DNA from 2 places in the Arthrobacter sp. ERGS1:01 genome. Region 1 is predicted to be linked to the other one. Evidence: riboswitches for the same ligand, from Rfam matches in the RefSeq annotation. Region 1 holds a riboswitch; the other holds the start of a gene.

What was found. Region 1 has a riboswitch for S-adenosylmethionine ahead of AL755_RS06790 (bifunctional o-acetylhomoserine/o-acetylserine sulfhydrylase). Riboswitches for the same ligand answer to the same signal wherever they lie in the genome.
Region 2: it holds a riboswitch for S-adenosylmethionine, as region 1 does, so the genes downstream of both, AL755_RS16145 (aminotransferase class V-fold PLP-dependent enzyme) here and AL755_RS06790 (bifunctional o-acetylhomoserine/o-acetylserine sulfhydrylase) in region 1, are expected to answer to the same signal.

Annotation. Positions count from the first base shown of each region.
Region 1 covers NZ_CP012479.1:656,471-661,014, forward strand. Annotated here, with positions in the region: gene AL755_RS06785 (Tex family protein) at 1-1,620, shown strand, start outside; SAM riboswitch class IV at 1,769-1,884, shown strand; gene AL755_RS06790 (bifunctional o-acetylhomoserine/o-acetylserine sulfhydrylase) at 1,968-3,284, shown strand; gene metX (homoserine O-acetyltransferase MetX) at 3,380-4,495, shown strand.
Region 2 covers NZ_CP012479.1:2,689,254-2,693,797, reverse strand. Annotated here, with positions in the region: gene AL755_RS16150 (class I SAM-dependent methyltransferase) at 1-298, opposite strand, end outside; gene AL755_RS16145 (aminotransferase class V-fold PLP-dependent enzyme) at 403-1,815, opposite strand; SAM riboswitch class IV at 1,873-1,986, opposite strand; gene hisN (histidinol-phosphatase) at 2,083-2,895, opposite strand; gene rsgA (ribosome small subunit-dependent GTPase A) at 2,958-4,088, opposite strand; gene aroA (3-phosphoshikimate 1-carboxyvinyltransferase) at 4,090-4,544, opposite strand, start outside.

The DNA of each region.
Region 1 (4,544 bases):
CGGTCTGCCGACACCTGGCTCATGACCGGTGCCCGGCTGGCCTGGCGCACCCGCATCCTGACCCGGCTGTCCGTGGACCTGCGCGTGCGCCTGTTCCAGGCCGCCGAGGAGGAATCCGTGCGCGTCTTTGCCGCCAACCTGCGCGACGTGCTGCTGGCAGCACCCGCCGGAAACCGGGCCACACTGGGCCTTGACCCGGGCCTGCGCACGGGCGTGAAGGTGGCCGTGGTGGACGGTACCGGACAGGTCACCGCCACCGACACCATCTACCCGCACGCCCCCGCCCGCCGCTGGAATGAATCCCTGGCCACGCTCGTGGAACTGGCCCGCAGGCACAAGGTGGAGCTCGTGGCCATCGGCAACGGCACGGCCAGCCGGGAGACCGACAAACTGGCCGCCGAACTCCTGGCCGAGCTCAAGCGCCTCGATCCGTCCGTGCCGGTGGCCAAGTTGGTGGTCTCCGAGGCGGGCGCCTCCGTCTACTCGGCGTCGGCGCTTGCCGGTGCCGAACTGCCCGGCATGGACGTTTCGCTGCGCGGCGCCGTCTCCATTGCCCGCCGCCTCCAGGACCCGCTCGCAGAACTCGTCAAGATCGATCCGAAGTCGATCGGCGTGGGCCAGTACCAGCACGACCTCACCCCGGCCAAGCTGGAACGCTCCCTTGACGCCGTCGTCGAGGACTGCGTGAACGCCGTGGGCGTGGACCTGAACACTGCGTCGCCGGCGCTGCTGGCCAGGGTGGCCGGCGTCGGGCCGTTGCTGAGCGAAAACATCGTGGCGCACCGCAACGAACACGGCCCGTTCGGCAAGCGCCGCGAACTGCTCAAGGTGGCCCGACTGGGTCCCAAGGCGTACGAGCAATGCGCCGGCTTCCTGCGCATCACCGGGGGAGCGGAGCCGCTGGATGCCTCCAGTGTCCACCCCGAGGCGTACGGGGTGGCCCGGAAGATCCTCGCCGCCGCGGGGGCCGCGCCGGCCGAAATCTCCGGCGGCGTGGGCGCCGTGGCCGGCCTGAACCCGGCCGACTTCGTGGACGGCTCATTCGGCCTGCCCACCGTCAAGGACATCGTGGCCGAGCTGCAAAAGCCCGGCCGGGACCCGCGCCCCCGCTTCGAAACGGCGTCATTCACCGACGGCATCGAGAAAATCACCGACCTGCGCCCCGGCATGATCCTGGAGGGCACCGTCTCCAACGTGGCCGCCTTTGGCGCGTTCGTGGACATCGGCGTGCACCAGGACGGTCTGGTCCACGTCTCAGCCATGAGCAACAACTTCGTCTCCGACCCGCACTCCGTGGTCAAGTCCGGCCAGGTGGTGCGCGTGAAGGTCCTGGAGGTGGAGCCCGAGCGCAAGCGCATCTCCCTCACCCTGCGCCTGGATGACGAGGCCGCAAGCCCCGGGAACGACGCCGGCTCCCGAGCCCCGGGACGCAAGCCGGGGAAGCCCGTGGAGGAGCCGCGCGAAGGCCGGCGACCCGGACAAGACCGGTCTCGACAAGACCGGTCTCGACAAGCCCGACCGGCAGGCGGACAGTCGCGAACTCCGCAGGCGGCACCCGCACCGGCCAACACGGCCATGGCCGAGGCGCTGCGCCGCGCGGGACTGGGAAAGAAGGGCTAGGCGTCTATCGAGGGGGAAATGGCGCATCTTCGGCTGGAAGTTCGACATTTTCCCCTCTTGGACTGCATTTTCAAGCACTTCTTCGGCAGAAGTCATAAAGCCGTCACAATCTTGCACGGGCGGCGGGGTATCTCCCACACTGGAAACAGGTCATGAGTGTCAGCGACAAGCCCCGGCTCGCTGACCGGCAACCCTCCACCGCGGTGGGGTGCCCCGGGTGAAGACCTGGCACTGGGCCGTCCGGCCGCAGTGCAAGCGCGGGCCGCAGCGACAGCAGGCCCACCCGTCGATGACCGACGCATGGTGGGCCTTGTCATTGCCGGCCTCTAGTGTGAAGGAATCTTCCCATGAACAATGCCTGGTCCTTTGAAACCCGCCAGATCCATGTAGGCCAGGAGCCCGATGCCGCCACCGGTGCGCGGGCCCTGCCGATCTACCAGACCTCATCCTTCGTGTTCCCGTCGGCCGAAAGCGCCGCCGCACGCTTCGCCCTGGCCGAGCTGGAACCCATCTACACCCGCATCGGCAACCCCACGCAGGACGCCGTGGAACAGCGGATCGCCAGCCTCGAAGGCGGTGTGGCCGCCCTGCTGCTGTCCTCCGGCCAGGCCGCCACCACGTTCGCCATCCTGAACCTGGCCCAGGCCGGGGACCACATCGTCTCCAGCCCCAGCATCTACGGCGGCACCTACAACCTGCTGGCGCACAGCCTCAAGCGTCTGGGCATCGAGGTCACGTTCGTCGCCGACCCCGACAACCTGGACGAATGGCGCGCCGCCGTCCGCCCCAACACCAAGGCATTCTTCGGCGAAGTGGTCTCCAACCCGCGCCAGGACGTGCTGGACCTGGAAAACATCAGCGCGATCGCCCACGAGGCCGGCGTGCCGCTGCTCGTGGACAACACCCTGGCCACCCCGTACCTGATCCGCCCGCTGGAATGGGGCGCGGACATCGTCATCCACTCCGCCACCAAGTACCTGGGCGGCCACGGCAGCGCGATTGCCGGCGTGATCGTCGACGGCGGCAAGTTCGACTTCGCGGCCGATCCGGAGAAGTTCCCCGGCTTCAACACCCCCGACGTGACTTACAACGGCCTGGTCTACGCCCGTGACCTTGGCGTCGGCAGCGCGCTGGGCGCCAACCTCGCCTACATCCTCAAGGCCCGCGTTCAGCTCCTGCGTGACCTCGGCTCCGCCGTCGCCCCCTTCAACGCGTTCCTGATCGCCCAGGGCATCGAGACGCTGAGCCTGCGCGTGGACCGCCACGTCAGCAACGCCGTCGCCGTCGCCACCTGGCTGGAGGAAAACGAGAACGTCGAGGCCGTGGCCTACGCCGGGATCCCGTCCAGCCCGTGGTTTGAGCGCGGCCGCAAGTACGGCCCCAAGGGCACCGGCGCCGTCATCGCCTTCGACATCAAGGGCGGTGCCGAGGCCGGCAAGCGCTTCGTGGACGGCCTGGAACTGCACTCGCACGTTGCCAACATCGGCGACGTCCGCTCGCTGGTGATCCACCCGGCATCCACCACGCACGCCCAGCTGTCCCCGGAGGAGCAGCTCGCAGCAGGTGTCCGCCCGGGCCTGGTGCGCCTGTCCGTGGGCCTCGAAGGCATCGAGGACATCCTGGCCGACCTCGAAGCCGGGTTCCGCGCAGCAAAATCGGCGTGACCCCCGTGGGCCTGACAGCAGCGGAGCGGGACGTGTTTTCCCCAGACATTGAAACAGGCGGCCCCGAACCGGTAGGTGAGGAATTCTCGGCCGCCGTGGGCCAGGGTGGCGGCGTGCTGCGCTCGGTAGGCATCGGCGCGCTGCCACTGGAAGCCGGGGGGGTGCTGCCCCAGGTCACCATGGCCTTTGAATGCTGGGGCACCCTGAACGCGGCCGGCAACAACGCCGTGCTCATCCAGCACGCACTCACCGGAAGCACCCACGTCAGTCGCGGGGACTCCGAGGAGGACGGCTGGTGGGAAGGCCTGGTGGGCCCGGGCTCGGTCATCGACACCGAAAAGTACTTCGTGGTGGCCGCCAACATGCTTGGCGGCTGCTACGGCACCACCGGTCCGTCCAGCATTGCCGACGACGGCGCCCCCTACGGCTCCCGGTTCCCGTTCGTGACCATCCGTGACTCCGTCCAGGCGGAGGCCCGGCTGGCCGAGCGGCTGGGCATCAGCAAGTGGCATGCCGTCGTTGGCGGTTCCATGGGCGGCGCCAGGGCACTGGAGTGGGCGGTATCGTTCCCGGAGCGCGTGCGGCGCTGCGCCGTCGTGGCGTCCTGTGCCGCAAGTACGGCGGAGCAGATCGCCTTCGCCCAGGCGCAGGTGCTGGCCATCCGCCAGGACCCGCACTTTGCCGGCGGCGACTACTACGACGGCGCCGCCCCCACCGCGGGCTTGGGGCTGGCACGGCGGATCGCCCACATCACCTACCGCTCCGAGGCGGAGATGGGGGCACGGTTTGGACGCTCAGTCCAGCCCGGGGAGGACCCGCTCAGCCACGGCCGGCTGCGCCCCGCCGCGGGCGGCTCCGTGCAGGACCGGTACCAGGTGGAAAGCTACCTTGACCACCAGGCCCGCAAGCTCGTCAGCCGCTTCGACGCCAACAGCTACATCGCCATCACCGAGGCGCTCATGAGCCACGACGTCGCCCGCGACCGCGGCACCCTGCAGGACGCCCTGGCGCGCACCGCCGGCGTGGAATTCCTGGTGGCCGCCGTCAACAGCGACCGCCTCTACTTCCCGGCCCAATCCGAGGAACTGGCCGCCGCCCTGCCCGGCGACGTCACCGTCCGCCGGATCGACTCGGGGATCGGGCACGACGGGTTCCTGACCGAGGTAGGCGCCGTCGGCGAACTGCTGCGGGAATCGTTCTTCACCCGGTAGCAGCAGGGCTCAATTTTTGGGCCGGTGCCCGCACCGCGCCACACACGAC
Region 2 (4,544 bases), 2.0 Mb from region 1:
TGCCGGTCAGTGCTGTCACCCCGGGAAGTTTCCGGCGCAACTGTGCCAGCATGTCCGCCGACGGGTCGACGGCGGCCACGTTCCATCCGCGTGCCGCCAACAGTTGCGTGTACTTGCCGGTTCCCGCACCCACATCCACGGCGTCCCGGATGGCCCCGGCGCTGTTTGCGAGCCAGTCGAGGGACTCCTGCGGGTAGCCCGGACGCACCTGTTCGTAGTGTTCGCCGCCTTCCAAGAAGGCGTCAGCCATTTCAATCCGTCGTGCCCCGTCAAAGACCGGTCCGCCCGCGCCTGCCATCATGCTCCGTACCGTTGGTTGTGCCGTTTCGCAGCTCCAACTTTATCCCGGGTGGCCGGGTGCAGACCGTTGAGGGGAGATGCCCCCCCTCAACGGTCTGGCGGTCAGTCGGTGGTGCAGGGGGCGGCGCCCGCCGTGCCGGGGGTGTTGGGCGCCCAGGCCGGGTAGCTGCGCGAATCGTTGGCGGGCACCCAGCGGCCGGCGTCCACCACGTAGTCCCAGCCCAGGCCGTCCGCCAGGAGCGTCCGGATCCCGGCGATCAGCCTGTCCGCGTCCTCGAGCCGGGAACCCACGCCAAAGCTGGCCCGCAAGGAGCCCGACGGCAGGCCCAGGCGGCGCAGCAGGGGGTGGGCGCAGAACTTGCCGTCCCGCACGCCCACGCCGTGTTCGGCCGACAAATAGGCTGCCACGAGTCCGGCGTCGTAGCCCTCCACCGAGAAGTTCACGACGCCGATGCTGCCGGCGTTAGGGTAGGTGTCGGCGTCGCTGAACAGGTGATGCACCGTGACGCCGTCGGTCTCGGACAGTCCCGCCACCAGGTGGGAGCGCAACTGCTGTTCGTGGGCGTGCCATTCGTCGGCGTCGAGCCCGGCCAGCACCTGGGCGGCCCGGGCCAGGGTGGCGGCACCCAGGACGTTGGGGGAGCCGGCCTCGTGGCGGGCCGGGCCCTCGGTCCAGCGCACGGATTCCAGCCGGACGTCCTTCACGGCGCCGCCGCCGGCCAGGTGCGGGGTGCCGGCGTCGAGCCAGTCGGGCCGGCCCACCAGCACGCCGGAGCCGAACGGGGCGTAGAGCTTGTGGCCGGAGAACGCCAGGAAGTCGATCCCGTCGCGGGCCATGTCGATGCGCCGGTGCGGGGCGAGTTGGGCGGCGTCGACCACGATGCGGGCGCCGTACTGATGGGCCAGGGCGGCAAGCTCGGCAACGGGGAGAACCTCACCCGTCACATTGGATGCGCCGGTCACGGCCAGCAGCACCACGTTTCCGGCCCGCAGTTGTGTCTCCACACGGGACAGCGTCGAGGCAAGGCTCTGCCCGGCCACCACCGAGCGGTGCGGCAGGCCCTGCCATGGCAGCAGGTTGGCGTGGTGTTCGATGTCCAGGTACAGGACCTCGCCGTGGGCGTTGGAGACGCCTTCCGTGAAGCCGTTGCCGGCAAGCAGCGACTGCACGCAGCCGGCCAGCAGGTTCAGCGAATCGGTGGTGTTGCGGGTGAAGATGACGGTGTCATCGGCCCGGGCGCCCACAAAACCGGCCACGATGTGCCGGGCGTTTTCGTAGACGGAGGTGCTGACCTGGGAGGCGAAGCCCGCGCCGCGGTGGACGCTGGCGTAATACGGGAGCACCTCGGAGAGATGGGCGGCAACGTCCTCCACGGCCGGCGCCGAGGCGGCATAGTCAAGGTTGGCGTACCGGACGTGCCCGCCGTGAATCAACGGCGCGGCCAGCTCGCTGCCCACCACGGGCAGCAGGGGTTCGGCGGCGACGGGGGCTTTTTCAAGAATGGCAGAACTCATGAGGCTTCCTTAAAGGAAGGACTTCACGTGCGGCGCCGACGAAGGCGCCGGATGGGAAATCCGCGCTTGCCATGACCGCTCCGGCCTGGCCAGGTCGTCACCCGGGGCACCCCGCCGCGAAAGGAGGGTTGCCGGCCAGCAAACCGGGGTTTAGCGCTGGCACTCGTGACCTATGCAAAAAAGGCTAGCCGATTCGCCGCCTCCGCCATATTTATTACGTTGCTTAACGGCACGGCCGGAGTTAACCCGGCCGTGCCATGTCATCCCCTAGAGGAGGTCGTCCCAGCCCGGGTTCAGGCGGCGCAGCACATCCGTGTGCAGGATGGAGTTCGTGGCCAGGGCGTTGCCGCCAAAGGGGCCGTCCACGCCGTCGAGCGAGGTGAAGCGGCCGCCGGCCTCGGTGACGATCGGCACCAGGGCGGCCATGTCGTACAAGTTCAGTTCGGGCTCGCAGGCAATGTCCACGGCACCCTCGGCCACCATGCAGTACGACCAAAAATCGCCATAAGCGCGGGTGCGCCACACGTCGTCGGTCAGGCGCAGGAAATCGTCGCGGTTTCCGCGCTCGGCCCAGCCCGTCAGCGAGGAGTAGGAGAGCGAGGCGTCGGAAAGTTCGGAGACGTTGGAGACCCGGATGCGGGTGGCCGCGGCCAGCGACTTGCCCATGTAGGCGCCCGTGCCCTCGGCCGCCCACCAGCGCTTGCCCAGGGCGGGGGCGCTGACGACGCCGACCACGGGGCGTCCCTCATCCACCAGGGCGATCAGGGTGGCCCAGACGGGCACGCCGCGCACAAAGTTCTTGGTGCCGTCGATCGGGTCGATGATCCAGCGGCGCGAGCCGTGGCCGCTGCTGCCAAACTCCTCACCCAGCACGGCATCCCGGGGGCGGACCCGGGAAAGCTGGCTGCGAATCGACTCCTCGGCGGCCTTGTCCGCATCCGTCACCGGCGTCAGGTCCGGCTTGGTCTCAATCTTCAAATCCAGGGCCTTGAAGCGGGACATCGTCAGCGAATCGACGGTGTCGGCCAGGACGTGGGCCAGGCGGAGGTCGTCGTTGTACGTCTGGGGTGGGGTCGTCATATGCAACACGCTATCGGTAGTTGGGCGAATAGTGCGGATTGCCGGGAGCACCCCGCCGCAGACTAGTCGATCGTGCCGAGTTCCTTGGCCTCCGCGCGGCCCTCGGTGCGGTCGCTGGTGCCCAGAAGTCGGCGCAGTGACGCCAGCCGCGCCGGGCCCGCGTCGCCGGCGTGGCCGTCGGCCACCCACGGGTCCAGGCCGCAGTTGACGGCCGCGGAATCGTGCTTGCAGCCGCGTTCGCAGTCGTCGGTGCCCGGTTGAAGGTCGGGGAAGGCCTGCAGGATCCGGTCGGCGTCCACGTGGGCCAGGCCAAAGGAGCGGATGCCGGGAGTGTCGATGATCCACGAGCGCGGTTCGCCGTCCTGGAGCCGCAGCGCCAGGGCCGAGGAGGAGGTGTGCCGGCCGCGGCCCGTGACGGCGTTAACGCCGCCGGTGGCCCGCTGGGACCCGGTCAGTGCGTTGACCATGGTGGACTTTCCGACGCCGGAATGGCCCACCAGCACGCTGACCTTGCCGTCAAGGTATTCGCGGAGCTGTTCGACGGCGCCGCCGGCCAGGAGGGCGGAGTCGCCGTCGTTGCTGCGGGCGTCGATGGCGGACGCAGCGTCGGCCGCGCCCAGGGAGGCCGTGCGGCTGATGACCACGGTCATGTCCAGGTGTTCGTAGTTGGCCAGCAGCTCGGCCGGATCCTTGATGTCGGCCTTGGTGATCAGCAGGATCGGGGCGATCCCGGAGTCATAGGCGGCCACCAGGGCGCGGTCGATGAAGCCCGTGCGCGGTTCGGGGTTGGCGGCGGCCACCACGATGACCAATTGGTCGGCGTTGGCCACCACAACCCGCTCGATGGGATCGGTGTCGTCGGCACTGCGGCGCAGCAGTGTGCGGCGCGTCTCCACCCGCACCAGCCGTGCCAACGTGTCGGGGTTGCCGGTGGTGTCGCCGACCAGGGCTACGAAGTCGCCGGCCACCACGGGGGAGCGGCGCAGTTCGCGGGCGCGTGCTGCAATGAGGATCCGTTCCGTGGGCAGGTCCTCATCGACAATCGCGGTGTACCGGCCGCGGTCCACCGTGATGATCCGGCCGATGACGGCGTCGTCGTGCGCGGGGCGGTCCTTGGTGCGTGGCCGGCTGCCTTTTTTGTTGGCCCGGACCCGGACGTCGGATTCGTCCCAGTTGCTGTAGTCGCGTGCCACCTTAGTTCCCGGCCGCGATCTCTGCCGGCAGTGTCCCGGCGGCGGTTTGGGTCACCAGGGCGGCCCACATCTGCGGGAATTCGGGCATGGTCTTGGCGGTCGTGGCAATGTCCTCGACCTCGACGCCGGGCACGGCCAGGCCGATGATTGCCCCGGCCGTGGCCATGCGGTGGTCCTCATAGCTGTGGAACAGCTCGCCCCGCAGGGGAGCGGGAGTGATGACGAGCCCGTCCGCGGTTTCGACGGCGTTGCCGCCCAGGGCGTTGATCTCCGCCACGAGTGCGGCGAGCCGGTCGGTTTCGTGGCCGCGCAGGTGGGCGATGCCGCTCAGCGTGGACGGCCCGGTGGCCAGCGCGCACAGGGCGGCGACCGTGGGGGCGAGTTCGCTGGTGTCGGCCAGTTCGACGCCGAGGATCTCGGGCCCGCCCGTGACGGTCAGGACGCCGTCGGCCAGGG